3 regions of the Bradyrhizobium sp. LCT2 genome follow, and region 3 is predicted to be linked to each of the others. Evidence: riboswitches for the same ligand, from Rfam matches in the RefSeq annotation. Region 3 holds a riboswitch; each other region holds the start of a gene.
The links. A riboswitch is a leader RNA that binds a small molecule or an ion and turns the genes downstream of it on or off. The one in region 3 is predicted to bind cobalamin.
Positions count from the first base shown of each region.

Region 1: linked by a shared signal. The riboswitch ahead of EI171_RS31615 (energy-coupling factor ABC transporter permease) and the one ahead of EI171_RS23940 (TonB-dependent receptor) in region 3 are both predicted to bind cobalamin.
Region 2: linked by a shared signal. The riboswitch ahead of EI171_RS31595 (TonB-dependent siderophore receptor) and the one ahead of EI171_RS23940 (TonB-dependent receptor) in region 3 are both predicted to bind cobalamin.

Region 1 is NZ_CP034432.1:6,611,813-6,619,490, reverse strand. Features, by position in the region: gene EI171_RS31655 (precorrin-2 C(20)-methyltransferase) at 1-289, shown strand, start outside; gene cobJ (precorrin-3B C(17)-methyltransferase) at 286-1,020, shown strand; gene EI171_RS31645 (cobalt-precorrin-6A reductase) at 996-1,742, opposite strand; gene cbiE (precorrin-6y C5,15-methyltransferase (decarboxylating) subunit CbiE) at 1,741-2,922, shown strand; gene EI171_RS31635 (cobalamin biosynthesis protein) at 2,919-3,287, shown strand; gene cobM (precorrin-4 C(11)-methyltransferase) at 3,284-4,066, shown strand; gene EI171_RS31625 (cobyrinate a,c-diamide synthase) at 4,066-5,376, shown strand; gene cobA (uroporphyrinogen-III C-methyltransferase) at 5,373-6,104, shown strand; cobalamin riboswitch at 6,159-6,370, shown strand; gene EI171_RS31615 (energy-coupling factor ABC transporter permease) at 6,407-7,084, shown strand; gene cobF (precorrin-6A synthase (deacetylating)) at 7,131-7,678, shown strand, end outside.
Region 2 is NZ_CP034432.1:6,603,216-6,610,893, reverse strand. Features, by position in the region: gene cobT (nicotinate-nucleotide--dimethylbenzimidazole phosphoribosyltransferase) at 1-346, shown strand, start outside; gene EI171_RS31600 (histidine phosphatase family protein) at 353-925, opposite strand; cobalamin riboswitch at 998-1,200, shown strand; gene EI171_RS31595 (TonB-dependent siderophore receptor) at 1,313-3,661, shown strand; gene EI171_RS31590 (PepSY domain-containing protein) at 3,674-5,095, shown strand; gene EI171_RS31585 (amidase) at 5,251-6,618, opposite strand; gene EI171_RS31580 (MFS transporter) at 6,599-7,678, opposite strand, start outside.
Region 3 is NZ_CP034432.1:4,956,484-4,964,161, forward strand. Features, by position in the region: gene EI171_RS23915 (lytic transglycosylase domain-containing protein) at 1-489, opposite strand, end outside; gene EI171_RS23920 (adenylate/guanylate cyclase domain-containing protein) at 816-2,552, shown strand; gene EI171_RS44850 (hypothetical protein) at 2,657-2,833, shown strand; gene EI171_RS23925 (hypothetical protein) at 2,989-3,201, shown strand; gene EI171_RS23930 (hypothetical protein) at 3,341-3,598, shown strand; gene EI171_RS23935 (hypothetical protein) at 3,686-3,907, shown strand; cobalamin riboswitch at 3,973-4,187, shown strand; gene EI171_RS23940 (TonB-dependent receptor) at 4,301-6,532, shown strand; gene EI171_RS23945 (hypothetical protein) at 6,607-7,188, shown strand.

The sequences.
Region 1 (7,678 bases), 1.7 Mb from region 3:
CGGCGACGACGTGACGACGGTGCTGATGGGCACGCTCGCGGAGGACGAGCTCGAGCGCCGCATGCGGGACTCCGATGCGCTGGTCGTCATGAAGACCGGCCGCAATCTTGCGAAAGTGCGCCGCGCGCTTGCCGCCGCCGGAAGGCTGGACGATGCCTGGCTGGTCGAGCGCGGCACCATGCCGGGCGAGCGCGTCGCGCGGCTCGCCGAGATCGATGCCGCCGACTGTCCCTATTTTGCGATCGTGCTCGTGCACGGCAAGGGCCGGCATCTGGACGCCGCCGAATGACGGGCACGCTGACCATCGCGGGCCTCGGCCCGGGCAGTGACGCGCTGGTGACGCCCGAGGTCTCCGCCGCGCTGGGCTCCGCCACCGATATTCTGGGCTATGCGCCCTATGTCGCGCGCGTGCCGCCGCGACCGGGGCTCACGCTGCATCCATCCGACAACCGCGAGGAGCTCGCGCGAGCGAGCGAGGCGCTGCGCCTGGCCGCCGAAGGCGGGCAGGTCGTCGTCGTCTCCTCCGGCGATCCTGGCGTCTTCGCGATGGCATCGGCCGTGTTCGAGGCGCTCGAGCAGGCGCCGCAATATCGCGAGCTCCCGATCCGCGTGCTGCCCGGCATCACTGCGATGCTGGCGGCGGCCGCGCGTGCCGGCGCGCCGCTCGGCCATGATTTCTGCGCGATCAATCTCTCCGACAATCTCAAGCCATGGGCGCTGATCGAGAAGCGCCTGCGGCTGGCCGCGGAAGCGGATTTCGCGATCGCTCTGTACAATCCGCGTTCGGCGAGCCGGCCGGAAGGATTTGGCCGCGCGCTGGCCGTGCTGAAGGACGCCGGCTGCGGCGAGCGGCTCGTGATCTTCGCGCGCGCGATCAGCGCATCCGACGAGACGCTCGAGACCGTCACGCTCAACGCGGCGCGGCCCGAGATGGCCGACATGCGAACGCTGGTGATCGTCGGCAACTCGCAGACGCGCCGTGTCGGCCGCTGGATCTATGCGCCGAGGCAGGTGCGATGACCAAGCCACTGCATGATCTCGGCCACGCTCTCGACCCGCTGGCGCTCGGGCAACTCCGGCCGCGCGATCATGATCACGGGCAGGCCGAGCGTGCGGGCCGCGTCGATCTTGGCGCGCGCGCCATCGCCGCCGGAATTGCGGGCGACGATCCATATGACGCCGCGCGTACGCAGCATCTCCAGCTCGCCATCAAGCGTGAACGGTCCGCGCGACACGATCACGTCAGCCGGGAAGGGCAGCGGCGCTTCGGGCGGATCGACGAAGCGCAGTGTGTAGGCGTGCTGCGGTTTATTCCCGAACGGCGCGATGTGCTGGCGGCCGATGGCGAGGAACACGTTTGCCGGCGACTCGGGCAGAGCGGCGACCGCTGCATCGACGTCGCCGACCTCGATCCAGTTGTCACCGGGTGTTTTAGCCCAGGGGGTGCGTTCGAGCGCGATCAACGGCGTGCCGGTTTCCGCGCATGCCGCGACGGCGTTGCGGCTCATCTCCGCAGCGAAAGGATGCGTCGCGTCGATCACATGCGTGATGCCTTCACGGCGAATGTAATCGGCGAGCCCGCTCACGCCGCCGAAGCCGCCGATGCGGGTCGGCAGCGGCTGGTCGGCAGGCGCACGGGTGCGGCCGCCATAGGAATAGACGGCATCCATGCCGGCGCGCGCGATCTCCGCCGCAAGCTGGCTCGCATCGCTCGTTCCGCCCAGAATGAGGGCGCGTGTCATGGCTGATCCCTGGCTGACCATCATCGGTATCGGCGAAGATGGCCTTGCCGGGCTGTCGGACGCAAGCCGAAAGGCGCTGCGTGAGGCCGAAACCGTCTTCGGTGGTGAGCGTCATCTCGCGCTTGCCGGTGTGACCGGGCGCGGCCATCCGTGGCCGGTGCCGTTCGATGCGGAGGTCGTGCTCAGCCGCCGCGGCCGGCCGACCGCGGTGCTGGCCTCCGGCGATCCGTTCTGGCACGGCGCCGGCGCAAGCCTTGCCGACAAGCTTGAGGCGGGTGAGTGGGTCGCACATTCGGCGCCGTCGACATTCTCGCTCGCCGCTGCGCGGCTCGGCTGGCGTCTTGAATCCGTCGTCTGCCTCGGTCTCCACGCCGCGCCCTTCGAGCGCCTCGTGCCACACCTTGCGCCTGGCGCGCGCATCATTTGCCTCGTGCGTGACGGCAAGGCCGCAGGCGACCTTGCAAAATGGCTGAGCGAGCGCGGATGGGGCGCCTCGGCATTCTGGACTCTCGCCGCGCTCGGCGGGCCACGCGAAAGCATTGCGGAACATCGTGCCGATGGTTTTACTGGCGATCTCGCCGGAAACCTGGTCGCGGTGGCCGTGGAGGCGAAGGGAGCTCGGGGCATTCCTCGCAGCGCAGGACTTCCCGACGATCTCTTCGCTCATGACGGCCAGATCACCAAGCGGCCGGTGCGTGCGCTCGCGATTTCGGCGCTGGCACCGCGCCCGGGCGAACGGTTGTGGGATATCGGCGCCGGATCGGGTTCGATCTCGGTCGAGTGGGCGCTTTGCGGCGGGACGGCGACGGCAATCGAGATGCGCGAAGATCGCGCCGCGAATATCCGCAGCAATGCGGCGGCGTTCGGATTGGCGCATCGGATCGCTGTTGTCACGGGCCGTGCGCCCGAAGCTCTCGCCGGGCTGGACGCGCCGGATGCGGTCTTCTTCGGCGGCGGTCTCGATAGCGCGATGTTCGATGCCATCTGGTCGCGCATCGGGGCAGGCACACGGCTCGTTGCGCATGCGGTGACGCTGGAAACGGAAGCGCTGCTTGGCGAACTGCACCAGCGCCACGGCGGCGAGTTGATGCGGGTCGAGATCGCCCATGCCGGCCCGCTCGGCCGCTACCGATCCTGGGAGGCGGCGCGTCCCGTGGTGCAGTGGAGTGCGGTCCGATGAAGGTCGCCGGGCTCGGATTCAGGCAGGACGTCACGCTGGCCTCGTTGCGTGAGGCGCTGCTGGCAGCGGGCGGCGCTGAAGGCCTTGCGGCGGTGGCGACCGTCAGCGACAAGGCCGATGCAGAAGCGCTGCAGCAGCTCGCGCGCGAATGCGGTGTGCCGATCAGGGCGGTGTCGCCCGAGGTGCTGGCCGGCATCGACACGCCGACGCAGTCCAGGCTCATCGCGGAAAAGTTCGGGACCGGATCGGTCGCCGAAGCCGCGGCGCTCGCCGCGGCCGGCCCTCGCGCGCGATTGATTGCGACGCGGGTGGTCTCGCAGGACCGTACCGCGACGGCCGCGATCGCGGAAGGAGACGGTGCATGACGGTGCATTTCATCGGCGCCGGGCCGGGTGCTCCCGATCTGCTGACGTTGCGCGGACGCGACCTGATCGCCGCCTGTCCGGTCTGCCTCTATGCCGGCTCGCTGGTGCCTGAGGGCGTGCTGGCGCATTGCCCGCCGGATGCGCGGATCGTCAACACCGCGCCGTTGTCGCTTGACGAGATCATCGCCGAGATCGCCGCCGCGCATGCGGACGGCAAGGACGTCGCGCGCCTGCATTCCGGAGATCTCTCGATCTGGTCGGCGATGGGCGAGCAGCTCCGCCGTCTCCGTGCGCTCGACATTCCCTTCACCGTGACGCCCGGCGTTCCGTCTTTCTCGGCCGCCGCCGCGGCACTCGAGGTGGAGCTGACTTTGCCGGGGCTCGCTCAGACCGTGGTGCTGACGCGCACGCCGGGCCGCGCCAGTGCGATGCCCGAAGGGGAGAAGCTCGCCGCCTTCGCTGCGACCGGTGCGACACTCGCCATCCATCTGTCGATCCATCTGCTCGACCAGGTGATTGCGGAGCTGCTGCCTCACTACGGCGCGGATTGCCCGGTCGCCATCGTCTGGCGCGCGAGCTGGCCGGACCAGTGCATCGTCCGCGCCACGCTTGCGACGCTCGATGCCGCCGTCGGCACCGAGATGGAACGCACCGCGCTCATTCTGGTCGGCAAGACGCTTGGCGCCGCGGATTTCGACGAGAGCCGCCTCTATGCCGCCGACTACGACCGCCGCTATCGGCCGGTCGGCGCCGAGCCGCGCTTTCCGGAGGCCTCCTGATGCCGGCGGGGCTCGTCATCTCCGCGCCCGCCTCCGGTGTCGGCAAGACGACGCTGACGCTGGCGCTCGCGCGCGCCTGGCGCAATCGCGGACTGAACGTGCAGTGCTTCAAGAGCGGGCCCGACTATATTGATCCCGCCTTCCATGCCGCTGCGACGGGCCGCGCTTCCGTCAACGTCGATAGCTGGGCGATGGATCGCGGGGGAATCGCGCATCTCGTCGGCCGCGGCGCCGACGCCGATGTCGTGCTTGCCGAGGGCTCGATGGGTCTGTTCGACGGCGTCGCCGCGCGTGGCGTCTCCGGCACAGGCGCCACCGCCGACATTGCGGAGATGCTGGGTTGGCCGGTGCTGCTGGTGATAGATCCCTCGGGACAGGCGCAGACGGCGGCGGCGATCGCTGCGGGCCTTCGCGACTACCGCCCGGGCGTGCGCCTTGCCGGCGTCGTGCTCAATCGCGTCGCCAGCCCGCGCCATGAAGACCTCGTACGGCGCGCGCTTGACGACGCCGGTATCGCCGTGTTCGGCGCGCTGCCGCGCCATGCCGAGATCAGCCTGCCGAAGCGGCATCTCGGCCTGGTGCAGGCCGAGGAGCAGGCGGAGATCGGAAAGCTGATCGACGAGGCCGCGCGTTTCGTCGCCGAGCATGTCGATCTCGATGCGGTGCTGCAATCGGCGGCCGCCTGGGCGCCGCAACCGGCTGCGAATGGGTTGAACGTGACGCCGCCCGGGCAGCGCATTGCGCTTGCCCGCGATGCGGCATTCTCCTTCGTCTATCCGCATATGCTGGAAGCCTGGCGCGCGGCGGGTGCCGACATCTCGAACTTCTCGCCGCTTGCCGATGAGGCGCCCGACGCAAGCGCCGATGTCTGCTGGCTGCCCGGCGGCTATCCCGAGCTTCATGCCGGGAAGATCGCCGCCAACGCGCGCTTTCGCAGCGGCTTGCGCGCCTTCGCCGAGACACGACCGGTGCACGGTGAATGCGGAGGCTATATGGTGCTCGGAACCGCTTTGACCGACGCCGACGGTGTCCGCCATGAGATGGCGGGCCTGCTCGGCCTGGAGACGAGCTTTGCCAAACGCCGCATGCATCTGGGATATCGTCTCGCCGAACTCGCCGCACCGATGCCGGGACATAGCCCCGGCGCGCGCCTGCGCGGCCACGAATTCCACTATTCGACGATTGCCGCCCAGCCCGACACGCCGCTCGCGGTCGTGCACGACGCGACCGGTGCGGTCATCGCCGAGACCGGGTCGCGCCGAGGCAATGCCACCGGCACGTTCTTCCATCTGATCGCGGAGGACCGGTGAGCGGTTTTGTCTCCTTCATCTCCGCCGGTCCCGGCGACCCCGAGCTTCTCACGCTCAAGGGTGCCGCGCGGCTGCGCGAGGCCGATGTCGTGCTTTATGACGACCTCGCGTCCGGCGCGATTCTCGATCTCGCCCGTCCCGGCGCCAATCTCGTTGCGGTCGGGAAGCGCGCCGGGCGGCCCTCGACCAAGCAGCATCACGTCAACCGCCTGCTGGTCGACTATGCCGCGACCGGCGCGCGCGTGGTGCGATTGAAGTCCGGTGATGCCGGCATCTTCGGCCGGCTCGAGGAGGAGCTCGAAACGCTGCGCGAGGCCGGCATCGGCTACGAGATCGTTCCCGGCGTCACTTCGGCCTGCGTGGCCGCTGCGCAAGCCGGCATCCCCCTGACGCGGCGCCACACCTCGCGCCGGGTGCAGTTCGTGACCGGAGCCGACGTCACCGGCGAGCTGCCGCAGAACCTGAACTGGGCGGCACTGGCCGATCCGGAGGCGACTACCGTAGTCTATATGGGCCGCCGCACCTTTCCGGCGCTGGCCGCAAAATTGATCGCGCACGGCCTCGCGCCGACCACCCCGGCGCTGTTCGCCGAATCCCTCGGCCGCCCCGACGAGCGGCTGGTCCGCACCACGATTGCCGAGCTTGCCGAGCAGCTTGCGCGGGGCGGGGCTGCCTCGACGGCCGCCGTGATCCTGTTCGGCGCACTGGCGGGAGAATACCCGTCATGACGGCGACCGCCGCCGTTCGGCCCTTGACGCAGGCTGCGCGAAAGGGGCACACAGGACAAGCATGGTGCTCGAGGTGGCGCAAAGCGCCGGAGCATAATCGGGAATGGGGATGGGCGGACCCAGTTGCGGCGCCCAAAACCCCAGCCGCCCCCGCGACTGTAAGCGGTGAGGGGCTCCGAACCGCCACTGGATCGCAAGGTCCGGGAAGGCCGGAGATCCCCAGTGAACCGCGAGCCAGGAGACCGGCCGTGCATGTTTTGAGGCCAAGGCCGTCGGGTGTGACGGCAGGAAAGGACTGAGCCATGCATATCGAACCCGGGATCGTGACGGGCGCCAAGCTCGTGTTGAGTTACGCAACCGGCATCGCCGCAGGCGGCGTTGCGCTGAAGCTCGCGGTCGAGACCGTGCGCGAACAGGGCATCACGTCGTTCGCGGCGCGGACCCTCGCCACCACCGGCCTCGTCTTTACCTTCTTCGAGATCCTGCCGCACTTCCCGGTCGGCGTGTCCGAGGTGCACTTCATCCTCGGCTCGACCTTGTTCCTGCTGTTCGGTGCTGCCCCCGCGGCCTTCGGCCTCGCGCTCGGCCTGCTGTTCCAGGGCGTCTTCTTCGAGCCGGCCGACCTGCCGCAATACGGCATGAACGTCACCACGCTGCTGGTGCCGCTGTTCGCGATCCAGGCGATCGCCACGCGGATCATTGCCCGCAACACCGCCTATGTCGATCTCAGGTATCGCCAGGCGCTGGCGCTTTCGACGACCTATCAGGCCGGCGTCATCGGCTGGGTGGCGTTCTGGGCGCTCTATGGCTCCGGTTTTGCTATGACCAACCTCGTCAACATCGCGACCTTCGCGGTCTCCTATGCGCTCGTCATCGTGATCGAGCCGCTGGCCGATCTCGCCGTGCTGGCGCTGGCGAAGTCGCTACGCGGCGTCACCGCGCCCGGCCTCGTCACCCCGCGCCTGCACAACGCGGCCTGAGAGACAAGCGAAAGGGCGGCCGTCATGGCCGCCCTTCGCGAATATGATGCTCACGCTCTCCCTGATAGGCATCGGTTGCGGCGATCCCGAGCAGCTCACGCACGCCGCGACCCGCGCCATCAACGCGGCCGATCTCATCCTGATCCCGCGCAAGGGGAGCGCAAAGTCCGATCTCGCCGATCTCAGGCGGACGATCTGCGCGGATGTGCTGACCAGCGACAACACGCGTATCGCCGAGTTCGATCTTCCCGTGCGCGACGTAGGCGAGGCGGACTACCGCAAGGGCGTGGACGATTGGCACGATGCGGTTGCCGCGAAATGGTCGCAGACAATCTCGAGCCATCTCGGAGGTAACGGCAGGGTCGCGCTGCTGATCTGGGGCGATCCTTCGCTCTACGATTCCTCGCTGCGCATTGCGCGCCGGCTCGATCCCTTGCCGACAATCGAGGTCATCCCCGGTATCACGTCGATCCAGGCGTTGTGCGCGGCGCATGCGCTGCCGCTGAACGACATCGGCGAGCCCTTTCTGGTCACGACAGGCCGCCGCTTGCGTGAAGGCGGCTGGCCGGTAAGCGCAGACACCGTGGTCGTGAT
Region 2 (7,678 bases), 1.6 Mb from region 3:
CGTCGGCGGCCTCGAGATCGCGGCCATCTGCGGCGCCATCATCGCGGCCGCGCAGCGCCGCATTCCCGTATTGATCGATGGCTTCATCGTGTCGGTCGCGGCGCTGGCGGCCGTGCGCCTCAATCCGTCGTGCCAGCCGTTCCTCTTGCCGTCGCACCAGTCGGCGGAGCAGGGGCATCGTCTGGTGCTGCGCGCCCTGAACGTGCAGCCGCTGATCAGCCTCGATCTCAGGCTCGGCGAGGGATCGGGCGCCGCCATCGCGCTGCCGCTGGTGCGATCGGCCTGTGCGCTTCACAACGGCATGGCGACGTTCGCGCAGGCCAATGTGCCGGATCGCCCGGCCTGATCGGGCTCACACCACGCGCTGATTGACCGACACGACGCGCCAGCCGGTCGCGAGCCGGTCGATCCTGGTGAGTGACAGCGGATCGATCACGAAGCGCAGGGCAGCTTGCGGCGCAAGATCCAGCGCGATGCACAGTGCGGCGCGGATCGTGCCGGAATGCACGACGAGCGTTGCGGAGCCGGCTCCGATCCGCGACAGGCCCAGGCGGACGCGCGCGACCTGATCTTCGAAGCTTTCGCCGCCCGGTGGTCTCAGGTGCGCAGGGTCGCTCCAGAATTGCGCGTAGACTTCGCCGCCCATTGCGGCGAGTTCGTCATGCCGCCGGCCGGTCCAGTCGCCGAAATCCTGTTCGCTGAAGTTGCCCATCAGCTCCGGTTCGAGCCCCAATGCGCGCGCCGTCTCGACCGTGCGCCGCGACGGGCTGGCATAGCTCGCAGAGTCCCACGGCAGGCGCTGGCGCAACGCTTCCAGTTGCGCGCGATCGCCGAGATCGGCAGGCGCGTCCTGCGCGTGAATCGTCCCCGCGACGCCGTCGACGGGTGCATGGCGTATCAGCCAGAGGAAGGTCTCGCCTTCCATGCCTATCTCCAAGGAAGTTGGTCGCTGTGGCAATAACGCCGCAACTGCCACATTGACTCTGTCTCGATCGTAATCCTAGATGCTCGCGACGGTTTCCCCCGAGAGGGGATGAAAAGGGAATGCGGTGCGGGGATGTTTCCCCAATGCCGCGGCTGCCCCCGCAACTGTAAGCGGATAATCCTTCGTCAGAAGCCACTGGGTCCTCGGTCCCGGGAAGGCGACGAAGTGGTGACGACCCGCGAGCCAGGAGACCTGCCGTCAGCCGTGGTCACACGCGAAGATGTCGGTCGGGGAGTACAGACATTCGGCTTCATCGGAGGGCTGACAAGCCCAGGGTGAGACCTCGTTCGCTGTGACGTGCCACTGACGTCATACCGAGGTCCCGCTGTGTCTTCCATCCGTATTGTACGATCGCGCCGATTCCTGCTCGCCTCTGCTGCTCTCACGTCGTTTACAGTCGCCGATCTGCCCGCCGCGCTGGCGCAGCCGGTCCGCGAACCGCTGCCGCCTGTCGAGGTGTCCCCCGCCCAGTCCCGCAAGCCGGCCAAGCCGGCTGCCCGGGACGCACAGAGCGCGCGCCGCGCAACGCCGCGCAGGCCAGTGGCCGCATCGGCGGCGCCCAAGCCTGCCGTACCGGCCGCGGCGGCGCCAACGCCGCTCAACAGCAATGCGGTGGCGGAGAGCGCCTCGCGTCTCGGCCTCACCGTGCGCGAGACGCCCGCGACCGTCGAGGTGATCTCGGCCGAGACCATGCGCGAGCAGGGCTATCGCACCGTGTCCGAGGTGGCGCAGGGCGCAGTCGGCGTCACCTCCGGCGACGCGCCGGGGGAGCCGGCGGGCTTCTCGATGCGCGGCTTCACCAACAGCCAGATCAACACGCTCTACAACGGCATCAAGATCGGCCCGCAGAACATGACCTCGCGGATCATGGACACCGCCAATCTGGAGGCCGTCGAATTCCTGAAGGGCCCGGCCTCGCTGATCTCGGGCGAGGGCGCCGCCGGCGGCTCGATCAACCTCGTCACCAAGCAGCCGCACACCGGAGCGATCCGCAACGAGGCAGACTTCTCGTACGACTCCCTGAACTCGTTCCGCGCGCATTACGGCTCGGGCGGCAGCACCAACGTTCAGGGCCTCGACTACCGCTTCGACATCAGCCGCTCCTCGCTCAACGGCTTTGTCGACGACACCAACACCAAGACGCTCGACGTGTCCGGCCAGCTCAACTACCGCATCTCCGACAGCCTCAAGGTCTGGGGTGCGATCGAGTACCGCGAGGATCGCGGGAAGGCCTATTGGGGCGCGCCGCTGGTGCCGATCGCTTTCAGCGGCTCGCATGCGACGACGGGGATTGTTTCCGGCACCTACTTCAACAGGACCGACCTCGGGGCCGTCACGATCGACGACCGCACCTTCAACACCAACTACAACGTTCTCGACAACCGAAACGTAGCGCAAGAGGTCTGGTTGCGCGGCGGCTTCGAGCTGAAACTGGCGCCGGACCTGACGCTGAAGAGTCAGGCCTATGGTTACGGCGCGGAGCGGTCGTGGTTCAACAACGAGATCGAGGCGTTCGATTCCACGAAAAACCAAGTGTATCGCGAGCGCTTCTATGTCGCGCACAGCCAGCGCCTTGTCGGCAATATCACCGACCTGATCTGGGACACGAACATCGCAGGCTTCGACAACCGGCTGGTCACGACGCTGTCGTCGAGCTATCTCGACTTCGTCAGGCCAGGCGCGGCGAAATTCCCGAACGACTATGTTCCGCTGGTCGATTTCGATCGTGGCTATTACGGACTGCTCGCGACCAAGCAGCAGACCGCGCGCATCGACAACGAGGCGCTGTCGTTCGAGGACCGGCTGAAGCTGACGCGGACCTTCGCGCTGATCGGCGGGCTGCGCGTCGAGCATATCGGGCTCGACCGCAACTCGACCGACGAGAACGGTCTGGTGAACGCGGGCTTTCCGTTCACCAAGGACTGGGCGCCGGTGACGGGACGCATCGGCTACACCTGGGAGGCCGTTCCGGGCCTCACCTTCTTCAGCCAGTACGCGACCGGCGCTGATATCTCCGCCAACAACATCTTCCTGCTGCTGCCGACCCAGCCGCTGGACCTCACGACCGCGCGGACCTACGAGACCGGCGTCAAGCACCTGTTCTGGGACAACCGGGCGGAGTGGTCGTTCTCGGCCTACGACATCCTGCGCAAGAACGTCTATGCGGCGGCCGGCGGGCAGGCGCTCAATATTGCGGGACGGCAGGAGTCGAAGGGCGTCGAGCTCGCCGCCTCGGTGCGGCCGATCGAGCCCCTTCGGCTGTGGGGCAACATCGCTTATGTCGATGCGCGCTATGCCGACTACAATTTCGTCGGCGGATCGTTCTCGGGCAACACGCCGCCGAACGTGCCGCGCATCGTTGCCAATGCTGGCGCCTCGTACCGCTTCTTCACGCCGTGGCCGGTTGAAGTCGGCATCACCGGCCGTCATGTCGGCGACCGCTACAATACCGATGCCAACACGGTGACGATGAAGGCGTATACCGTCGCCGACGTCTATGCCTTCGTCGACATTCCCAAGACGGTATTCAACGCGGTCGATCAGGCTCGCCTGACCTTCCGCGTGCGCAACATCGCCGACAAGCGCTACGCGATATGGGGCGATCCGTTCTATCCCGACCAGATCTTGCTGGGCGCGCCGCGAACCTATGAACTCTCGGCCGCATTCAAATGGTAGGGCGCTGACCACATGATGGGCGCGATCGTCCTGCTGCATCGCTGGCTCGGGATCGCGTTCTGCCTGCTGTTCGCGATGTGGTTCGCGACGGGAATCGTGATGCACTTCGTTCCGTTTCCATCGCTGACGGAAGCAGAGCGGATTGCCGGTCTCGCGCCGGTGGATCGTACGGAGGTGAGGATCGGCGTTGCCGATGCCGTGGCCGCGAGCGGCATCGCCGATGCTACGCGCCTGCGCCTGATTCAGCGGAGCGATGGGCCGGTCTATGTCGTGTCGGGGTCCTCGCACCTTCGCGCGGTTCGCGCGACAGACGGGCAGGATGCATCGGTGCGGTCGCCCGAGGCCGCGCTCGCCATCGCGCGGGCTCATGCGCGCCAGCGCGGGCTCGATGCCGCGCATGCGGCTGTCGTTGCGCAGGCGGACTACGACCAGTGGAGCGTGCCGAACGGCTTTGATCGTCACCGGCCCTTGTTTCGCGTGGCCCTCGGCGATGCCGCCGGAACGGAGGTCTACGTCTCGTCGCGCACGAGCGAGGTCGTGCTGGATACGACGCGAAGCGAGCGCGGCTGGAATCTCGTCGGAAGCGTCCTGCACTGGATCTACCCGACGGTCCTGAGAAGCAACTGGGCGCTGTGGGACAGCGTGGTCTGGACGCTGTCGCTGTTGGCGCTGATTGCAGCCATGCTGGGTGCAGTGCTCGGAATCGTGCGGTCCAGGATGCGAGGATACAGGATCTCCTCGCCTTATCGCGGCTGGCACGCCCTTCATCATATCATCGGCCTCGTGGCGACCGTCTTCGTGCTGACGTGGATCTTCAGTGGATGGCTCTCCATGGATCACGGCCGGCTGTTCTCGCGAGGGCTGCTGACCCCGGCCGAAGCCGGCGTGATCGATGCATCGCCGGACTGGACGACCGCCCCATCGGCGGAACGGAAGCGAATATCGCCCTCGGCCCGAGAGGTCGAATGGTTTGCCGTTGACGGCAGCCTCTATCGACGCGAGCGGATTGGTCTCGAGAAACAGGTTGTGGTTGGGCCCGACAGTGAGGAGGCGCCGGTCGTCAGTGCGCGGGTGATCGGGAGCATGGTGACGAGGCTTGCGACGGCCTGCAATGCGCCGTCTATTCTCGCGGATAGCGACGATTATCCCGCGCAGTCCGTCGTTCCCGGTGCATCCGTCTACCGTTCCCGCTGCGGCGGCCTCTGGTTTGATATCGACAGCGCCGATGGCCGCGTGCTGCAAAGGCTGGATGCGTCGCGGCGAGCCTATCGCTGGTTCTACGGCGCGCTGCACACGCTAGATTTTCCAGTCCTGCAGGCGCATCCGCGTTTGCGCGATGTCCTGATCGTCGGCCTCTGCGCGCTCGGACTGGTGTTCTCCATCACCGGCATTGTCATCGGCTGGCGGCGGTTGCGTCTGTCTTTCGCCAGCTAGGACGCCCGATCAAACAAAAAGTGCGAAAACAACCCCATGCACAGTAGCCGGTGATAGTGGAATCAACGGCTTACGCAGGCATCGGCGCGATTTGACCCGTCGGGCAAAACAGGGGTATATTGCGACTATTCCGAAATCGTCGCGATCTCGCAAAGCTACGCCTGCAACTGCGCCTCGATATGCCGCGCGGCGCGCAGCAGCGTGCGGTCCTGGCCGCGCCGGGCGATGATCTGGAGGCCGAATGGAAGCCCGCGGGAGTCGGTGCCGCATGGAAGCGAGATCGCCGGCAGGCGGGCGTGATTGACGAACGGCGTGAACACCGCATGCGCGCGCGGGCTCGCTGCACGGCCGCCGATCATGTCGGGTCCGAGCTGGGTGAACGGCCAGGCGACGCAGGGGACTGTCGGCGTCAGCAGCAGATCGACCTCGGCGAAGAAGGCCGCGAAGGCATTGGCGATCGCGGCGCTCGCGACCAGCGCACCCGCGACGTCCGCGCCTGACCAGGACAGCCCTCGCTCGATCTGCCTGGCGATGTCAGGGTCGAAGACAGTCGGGTCCTTGCGAAAAGCGTCTCCATGGAGCGCGGCAAGGCCAGCGTGCTGAAGCGGCATGAGGGCCTCTTCCGTCGCACCCGCCGGCCAGGTGGGATCGCGCAGCGCGATGCTGAGGCCTGCGGCGGAGAGACGCGCGACTGCGGAAACGAGCCCGTTGGCGACAACGTCATCGACCGCAACGTCGAGCCCGAGCCGCGGTGAGAAGGCGATGCGAAGGCCGGCGATGTCCTCGGCTTCTTGCGCAATGCCGGCTGCATCCGGATCGCGCGCATCGACACCGGCCATGGCCTCGAAGGCCAGCGCGATGTCGGCGACGTCGGCGGCGATCGGCGCGATGACCGACAGACCGAAGAACGGCTCGGCGAAGCCGGGTCCATAAGGGATCGCGCCGTAGGACGGCTTGAAGCCGGCGACGCCCACATGGGCCGGCGGCCTGCGGCTCGAGCCGCCCGCATCGGTGCCGATCGCGAGGGGCACGAGGCCGGCTGCGACGGCGGTGGCGGGTCCACCAGAGGAGCCGCCCGGCGTCAACGCGGGATCGAGGGGATGTCGCGTCGGGCCGAACAGCGGCGATGTCGTGACGCCCTTGCTGGCGAATTCGGAGGTTGCGCCAATGCCGACGATGACCGCGCCGGCCTTGCGCAGGCGCTCGATCGCAATTGCATCCTGTGGCGCGATGAAATCGGCGAACAGGCGCGAGCCCTGCGTGATGCGCCAGCCGCTGGCCCAGATGTTGTCCTTGACGAGGATGGGGACGCCGGCCAGCGGCATTGTCTCGCCGGCACGCAGGCGATCGTCGACCGCCGCCGCGTCGGCCAGCGTGCGTGCGGGATCGGTCGTGACCACTGCGTTCAAGGCCTTGGCGGCGTCTATGCGGCCAAGGGCGGCCTTCGCCGTGTCGACGGCGGTCATCCGCCCGGCGGTGACGGCGGCTGCGATCTCGCGCGCACTATGCGTCGGTTTTGTCATGGCCTCCCCACATCAGCGCCAATGTGCCGCAGAGGGCAAGACAGGCCAAGGCGAAGAACGCCGCGCCAAGGCCGGCCACACCGTCCAGGATCGACACCACGGCCGGCGCCGCCAGTAGGCCCGCATAGGACGCGGTCAGCACCGCGCCGGTGGTCTCGCCGATCCGGTCCTGCGGGGCGAGGCGCGCGATCTCGGCGATGAAGACGCCGTTCCAGCCCGACGCCGTCAGGCCGAACAGCGCCGCAACTGCGAACTGCCAGGTGCGGCTGAGCGATCCGCCGTCGAGGCCGAGCAGCGCGGCGCAGAAGGCCATGCCGAGGCCGATGACGATGAGCACGGCGCGGGGGGCGTCGAGGCGCATGGCGACGTAGCCCCAGCCGAGCCGGCCGACGAGGCCGCCGGCTTGCGCGCAGGCGAGCGCCATGCCGGCCTCGATATGGCTGAGACCAAGCTCGCGGGTGCCGAGCGTGACGAAGACGGTGTTGAGCGACACCTGCATCGCGCTGAACGGCATCGATGCCAGCGCCAGCATCGCGATCCGCCGGTCCGCGGTCACCAGTGCCAGCCGCGCGCGCAGATCGAGCTTTGGGGGCGGGACGAGCTTGCCGGCGTAGGCCGGCCGCAGCCACTCGAACAGCGCGATCGCGAACAGCGCCAGGGCAGCAACGGCCGCATAGCACCAGGCCGGCCCGAACGCGATGGCGATCGCGGGCAGGGCCAGCGAGCCGCAGACCGCGCCGATCTGGTTGCCGGTCTGGCGCACCGAGAAGACGAAGGCGCGGCGCTCGGCGGTCACCAGCCGCGCCAGCAGCGCTGCGCTTGCCGGCGTCTCGGGGCCCATGGCAAGGCCGAGGCAGAGGCCCGCGGCGAGCAGGGCGGCGCTCGATCCGAGCGAAGCCAGTGCCATGCTGACGACGATGGCCGCCGCGCAGAGGCTCGCGATCCGCAGCGAACCAACCCGCGCGATGAAGCCGCCGCCCCAGAACGAGGCGGGGATACCGACGGCGAACACCGCGCAGGAGAACATCGAGAGCTGCCAGACCTCGATATGGGCGCGGGG
Region 3 (7,678 bases):
CTCCTGCCACAGCCGCGCCTCGGCGCGCCGGCGCAAAAGCGCGCTGCTCGGCCAGTCAGGATTGGCGGCGAGGAAGGCGGCATAGCGCTTGAAATTCGCGGTACTCTCGGAATGGCGCAGCATGAACCAGTCGGCGAGCTTCTGCCCGGCGGGATCCGCGATGCGGTCGCGCGCCGCGCTCGCGTCATCGGTCTTGCCCTTGCGCGCGAGATCGATCGCGTCCTTCAGCGCGGCGAGGTCGCCGGTCAGCGGCGGCGCTGCCGGCTTGTCTGACGGCTCGTCGTCCTGCTTCTTCGGCTTGCGCTTCGCCTCGGCGTGCTTGCCATGGCGCGATTTCGCCGCGGCGTGGCGCTGCTTGCCGGCTTTCGCCTCATGCGTCTTCTTCGACGCGGACGGTTTGTGACTGCTTTTCGCCGCCAGCTCCGTCGGAAGGAGAGCCAAGGCGGCCACGGCAACGACACACGCGAGCGAGCGTAGGCACTGGTTCATTCCGTGGTCCCCCCTGCGAAACCAGTACAAACCAAAGTCCGCGACGACATGCGGCTCGAGAATCAAAGTGACGCCGAAAACGATGCCACGGCATCGTTTCGCATTTGTCACGCTGTCGCAACAATGCGGCAAAATACGGATGGAAGGCGGGAACTCTTGCAACGGGGAATAGAATAGGCCCCTTTAACCTTTGTTAACGAATAAGGCTCCGGCGACGGTTGCGCACGGTCCAGGGCGCCGTGAAGGGCCAGATTGCGCGTATTCCCGGGCTGAAATCCGGTGTATTGAGTTCCCTGACCCGTCCTTTCAGCCTTTGCCCCGCACCTATGCCGATTTTCAACCAGTCGATCCGACGCAAGATCGTCGGCATCGCCCTCGGATTGATCGTCCTGATGCTGGTCACCTCGATCCTGTCGATGGTGATGTCGAGCCAGGTCGGCGTCCTCCTGGACGAGCTGACCAACCGCTACATCCCGGCTTATGGCGATCTGGCGCGCGCCAATATCCGCTCGCTGGAGCGGTCGGTGGCGCTGCGGCGCATGGTCATGATGAAGATGCAGGCGTCCTCGGACGAGGAGGCCTATGCGGCGCGCCTGCGCGAGTTCGAGGAAGCGGACCGCAAGATCGAGGAGGAGGCCGAGGGCGCACGCAAGCTCATCAACGCGATCATCGACGACCCGAGGACGCCGTCCGACAATGCCGCGCTGGCGCGGATCGAGATCCGCATCGAGACTGCCGTCACCGAGCTGCGCCGCGACCTGAACGAGGACCACGCAAAGCTGCTCAAGCAGGTCGACGCCAAGCAGATGGCAGAAGCCCGCAGTACGCTGGAGCATATCGACGCCATCCGCGACCAGTTCAATCGGAAGTTTGATGCGATCCGCGCCGACATGCTGACACAGGTCTTCGCTTCGACATCGCAGGTGATGAGCCACCAGCGCCAGGCCATCATCGTGTCGGGCATCGTGACCCTGCTCGCCGCGATCGTCGGATTTGCCTTCGCGCTGCTGGTGTCCGGCGGCATCACGCGGCCGGTGCGGCTGTTGCTGGCCGGCACCCGCGAGGTCGAGGCCGGGCGGTTCGACAAGACCATCGCCGTCTCGACCCAGGACGAGATCGGCGAGCTCGCGGCCGCCTTCAACCGCATGATCGAGCAGTTGCGCCACAACGAGCGCATCCGCGAGACGTTTGGCCGCTACATCGATCCCAAGGTGGTGCAGGGCCTGATCGAACGGCCCGAGGTCGCCATCGACGGCCAGCGCCGGGTGATGACCATCATGTTCTGCGACATGAGTGGCTTCACCTCGATGAGTGAGGGCATGACCCCGCGCGGCCTCGTAAAGGTGATGAACCACTATTTTACGGTGATGTCGGCCCCGATCAGGAGCAATCGCGGCGTCATCGACAAATATATCGGCGATGCCATCATGGCCTATTGGGGCCCGCCCTTCATCGAGGAGGATGAGCCGGCACTCCTTGCCGGCTGTGCCGCCATCGACATGGCCGACCAGGTGCCCGCGCTGCAGAAGCAATTGCCCGATCTGCTCGGCATCCGCGCCATGCCCGTGCCCTGCGACCTGCGCATCGGCATCGCCACCGGCGAGGTCCTCACCGGCAGCATCGGCTCCGAGCTGATGATGAGCTTCACCGTGATGGGCGATGCCGTAAACCTCGCTTCGCGGCTCGAGGCCGTCAACAAGGTCTACGGCACCCGCATCCTGATCTCGCAGGCGACGGCGGATGCGGTCGGTGAGCGCCTCGAATTGCGCGAGATCGATCGTCTCGCGGTCGCCGGCCAGAGCGCGCCGCAGGCGATCTTCGAGGTGATGGCGAGGGCCGGCGTGCTCACCGCCGCGCAGGACGGCTTGCGCACGCTCTATGCCGAAGGTCTTGCCGCCTATCGCGCCCGCCGCTTCGACGAGGCCCGCGCCGCCTTCAACGCGGCGCTCGAAGCCGTCCCCGGCGACGGTCCCTCGCGCGCGCTGCTCGCCCGCATCGCGCAGTTCGAGGTCAATCCGCCGGACGAGAGGTGGGACGGTGCCTGGCGGCTGGAGCAGAAGTAAGCCGCCGCGCGGGAAAAATTGTTTCTACTCGATAACGATGTTCGCCGTGACCTATTTCCCAGGCTTAGGTGATCGTCCTTGAGGCGTTTGATGGGGACACGCCGATGACAGAACTTGAGGACAGGCTGGAACGGTTCGAGACGCTCACGGCCGAATGCGAGCTGATCGCCAAGCTCGCCACCGACAGCACCAAGCGCGAATTCTATCTCAAGCTCGCCGAGCACTATTATCAGCTTGCGCGCGAGACGCGGGCTGCGGTCGCGACCAGCGCTGCGGCCTGAAGGCGGCTGCAATCCGTTCTTAACATTTGGCACGCATCCTTTGACGGGAGCGAGCGTCGCGATTCGCGATGGCTCGCAGTGGGAATGCCGGGACTCGCTGCAATGCAGCGTGTCTCGCTGATGTTGCTTTGCCGGTGCTTTTTCGGGGCAATCCCATGCGTCTGCTTGCGGTCCTCATCCTCGCGCTCATGACAGCGGCCTGCAACCAGGAACAGGACATCACCGGCTCGACCGCAGCCTGCCCGGTGCGGAACTACAGCTCCTACAACCCCCGCGACATGAACCAGTGCGTGGCCGCCTGCAAGGCGTGCGACCATGGCAACACGGTCACCTGCACCACGTCCTGCACGCTCAAGGGCGCGCACTGATCGGCCAGCGGTTTGCAAAAGCCTGAGGGCCGGATCGCCGGGCCCCTTGGGCATTGAGGGGTTGACGGTGTCGGGGCACCGGAACGATTCACCTGACATAATCATTGGTAGGAGCAGGCAGGACGCGGAGTCGGATGGAATGGGTATGCTCGATCCCGGCCGGTTTCTGGTGTCGTGCTCGCAGTGCGACGCGTGGCCGATGGCGGCCAACGTCAAACGCTCGAGCTGGTCGACGTCCCCGAGCGAGGTCCGCTTCGTGTGTCCGCGCTGTCGCCGCGAGGAGACCGCGATCATCTCCGCCTCGGGCGAATTGACGCCGATCCGGCGCATCGACATCCCGCCGCGCGACGTCACGGTGGCCTGGGCTCAGGCACAGCGCCAGAGAGGGCGGGCGTAGGCGGCCGCTCTATTGCGCGATCCCGTGTCGGAACCCGGGCGATCGTCGGACGTTTCCGCCCCAACATCACGTATCGAGGCCGGGCGAATGATCAGCGCGCATTTCGACACCCGTACACGGATCAACATGAAGCTGGCGCTGGATCGGATTTGCCGCAATCGGCCCAGGGGCGAGGATCATGGGTTCCGCAGGTCGGTCGCCGAGAACATCGTCCGCTGCGCGCTCGCGGGCCGAACCGGCATCGGCCAGCTTGTCGATGCCGGAGAGCGGGCGGTGGTCACGACGCGCGCGGTGCGGAAGCCTGACTGATTGTGTTTGCCTCGCGTTTGCAGCTCATCGTTCAACCGGTCGATTGACTCTCCGTACGGCCGCCTCGTAGATTGATCGGTGACGGTTCTCCGCACGGAGATCAAAAGGGAACGTGGTGCGAGATTGTCCCAACGCCGGGATTGTCCCAACGCCACGGCTGCCCCCGCAACTGTAAGCGGTGAATCTTTCGTCATATGCCACTGGGAATCTCGGTCCTGGGAAGGCGACGTAAGGTAACGACCCGCGAGCCAGGAGACCTGCCGTCAGCCGTGGTCACACGCGAAGATGTCGGTCGGGGAGTACAGGCATTAGCTTCACCGGAGCAATCGATTGCTCCGCCGTAAAGCCTCGTTCGCTGTGACGTGCCACTGACGTCATGCCGAGGTTACAACTGTGTCCCGTATTGTCTCTGCCGCCAGGCGCCTTCGCGCCGGCATCGTTGCTGCCGTTTTCCTCCATGCGATCGATCTCCCCGCAGCTTTCGCGCAGCAAGCCGCCGCCGAGCAGCTGCCGCCGGTCGAAGTGACCAGGCCCGACGATCAGAACCGCACGCGCGCCAGGGCGATCGGCGATGGCGATACGGCGAGGCGGCGAGCCCCGAGCGAAGCGCCGGCAGGCAATGGCGCCGGCTCGTCCGGCTCCGCCGGCGAGGCGGTCGCCGGCAACGGAGGCATCGTCGGGGCCGTCACAACCGTCATCACGGCCGCGGATATCGCACATGCGCCCTCGCAGACGCTTGCCGAGATCATCGCGACGCAAGTCCCGGGTGCCCAGATCACGACGCTCTATGGCGGCCAGATCGGCGCGAAGACCAGCGTCGACCTGCGCGGCTTCGGCGCGTCTGCCACTGCCAATTCGCTGGTGCTGATCAACGGACGGCGGCTGAACGACATCGACATCGCGCAGGTGGACCTCTCCACTGTCCCGCTCAATTCCATTGAGCGTATCGAGATCACGCGCGGCAATGCCGGCGCGGTGCTCTATGGGGACAATGCGGTCGGCGGCGTGATCAACATCGTCACCAGGAACGGCGTCGGCGGGCCGCCCGTTGCCGCGCGCATCGAGGCCGGCTTCGGCTCGTTCGACACCAGGCTTGGCAATGTCTCGACGTCGCTCAATTCCGGTCCGTGGTCGACCTCGTTCTACGGCAATGCCGTCAAGACAGACGGCTACCGCGACAACAATCGCCTTCTCCAGGAGAATGGCGTCGGCAACCTGAACTATACGACATCAGGCCTGACTGCTTTCGTCACCGTTACCGGCGACAATCAGGAGCTGCGATTGCCGGGCGGCCGCACCGTCGATCCGTCCATCGGCGTCGACGAGCTCGCGACCAACCGACGGGGCACCAGCACACCCTTCAACTACGCCAACCAGCAGGGCTTCAGCGCGACAGCCGGCTTCACGAAGACCCTGCTCAACGGCGTCGATCTGATCGTGGACAGCGGCGTGCGCGACAAGAAGCAGCAGAGCGCGTTCTTCTCCGGCCCAGCGCCGGTTCCCGCGTTGTTCACGTCCACCTATGTCGATGCCGATCTGACGACATGGTCGATCACGCCGCGGCTCAGCGTGAAGGGCTTGCTGCTGGGGATGCCGTCGCAACTGCTGACCGGCCTCGATTATTACGATGCGAGCTTTCAGCAGAACCGCGGCGCCGGCCAGGGGCTCGCGCCCTGGCACAATTACGATCTCAGGCAGCAGACGGTTGCGGGCTATTTTCAGCACGCATTGGGTGTGGCGCCGGCGACGGACGTCTCCTATGGCGTGCGGGTGCAGAACGTCAGTCTCTCGGCGCGCGATCATTTTGACGCCGCAGCTCCGTTCAACACCGACATGGGCGCGCTCCCGCTCAGGAGCGACGAGACCCAGTACGCTCTGCATCTCGGTGCCGAGCATCGCCTCAACGACATGGTCTCGCTGTTCGGCCGCGCTGCGCGCGCGTTCCGCACGCCTGACGTCGACGAGCGAGTGTCATCGGGCCCTTCATTCGACCCCTTCTTCAATCCGCTGCCGCAGACCTTCCGGCTCAAGACCCAGACCTCGCAGGATGTCGAGGGCGGGCTGCGCATCAAGGGAGGCGGGCTGCAATTGCAGAGCAGTCTCTATCTGATGGACCTCGCCAATGAGATCCATTTCAACCCGGTCCTGTTCTACAACACCAATCTCGATCCGACCCGCCGTTACGGCTCGGAGACCAGTCTGTCCTATCGCGTCAACGACTCTCTGCTCCTGCGCTCCGGCATGGCCTATACAAGGGCCGTGTTTCGCGAGGGCGTCTGGGCCGGCAACGACGTGCCGCTGGTGTCGCGCTACACCGCGAGTGCAGGCGTCACTTGGAACATCTGGCAGAACTATGTGGTGCTCGACGCCACCGCGCGCTTCTGGAGCGAGCGGCGCATGGACAATGACCAGGCGGGAACACAGCGGCCGATCCCAGCCAATGGCACGATCGACCTCAAGCTCAGCGGTCAGTACGAGCGCTACTTCTGGTCTTTGAGCGTCAACAACGTGCTGAACGCGCTCTACTACGACTATGCGATCGCAAGCACCTTTACGGACGGCCGCTTCAGTGCCTATCCGCTGCCCGGCCGCACCTATCTGCTCAAGGCCGGCGCCAATTTCTGATCAAGGCTCTGATCGCGACGGGGGCTGTCATAGGCCCCCGAATGGACTAGAATTCGAAAAGAAGGAGATCACCCATGGCTCTCAGCATCCTGCCGCCTCACGCCGACCGTTTCCGGCTCCATCCGGTCGCGCCGCGCCTTGCACCGATGTTCTGCTTTGCGCTGCTGGCGGTGTCATGCGCGCTCGCAAGTCTTGCGCTCGCCTGCGCAACGCCCTTTGCGGCCTTCGCGGTCGTCGCGGCCGCGATGTTGCCGCTGCGGCCGGCACTGCTCGTCGTCAGCGGCGCGTGGCTCGTGAACCAGAGCATCGGCTTCGGCGTGCTGCACTATCCCGTTGCCGGCAGCACGATCGCCTGGGGCTTTGTCATTGGCGCTGCTGCACTCGTCGCGACCGCGGCCTCGTCCGCCGTGCTCCGTGTGCTGGCGCACGGCCGCACGCCCCTGATGCTGGCGATCACATTCGTCCTCGCCTACGCGGCCTATGAGCTCGTGCTGCTCGCTGCGACGCCGGTCCTCGGCGGAGAGGGCGCCTTCACCGCGGCCATCGTGGCGCGGATTGGACTGGCCGGCGCCGTCTGGCTCGCCGGCCTCGTCGCCGCCTGCGAGATCGTCCGCCTGGTCGATCCGTTCGGGCGCAAGGGCGCGATGTCGGCCTGAGCGGCCCTCTGAAAGCCCCGGATGGGAGCGCAGTGAAATCCGGGCTACGAGATCTTGCGTTGCCCGACGGGCAAAACACCCCCGCGGTCGGTCAATCCGCTTGCGCAAAAATATTCCACTTTGCCGAAATTCGGATTTGTCGTATGTGTCGCCCATCCCGGCTCAACCTTGAGGGGCGATCTTGTGTCGTCACGTTTCGCGAGCCGGGCTTGCGGTGGACGCGGCAGCGTCGGGCGCGAGAGTTAAGGGCAGGGCGGATTGCTCTCCGTGAGCCCAGGACTTCGTGCTGGATGAGCGACGCTGTCAGGTTCGTCTCGCCTGTAAGTTTCCGGCTCCGTCGACAGGGCTGGGAAAACTGCGGCGAAATGGCGGGCCGTGCGTACGGCAAAACCGTGTGGTCCTGGCCGTCGTTGCTACGGTCAAGCTCTTGCGGATGCGGCAGTCGCGTCAACCGGCGCGATGTCGGCGACTTTCGCGAGAGTGAGGGAGG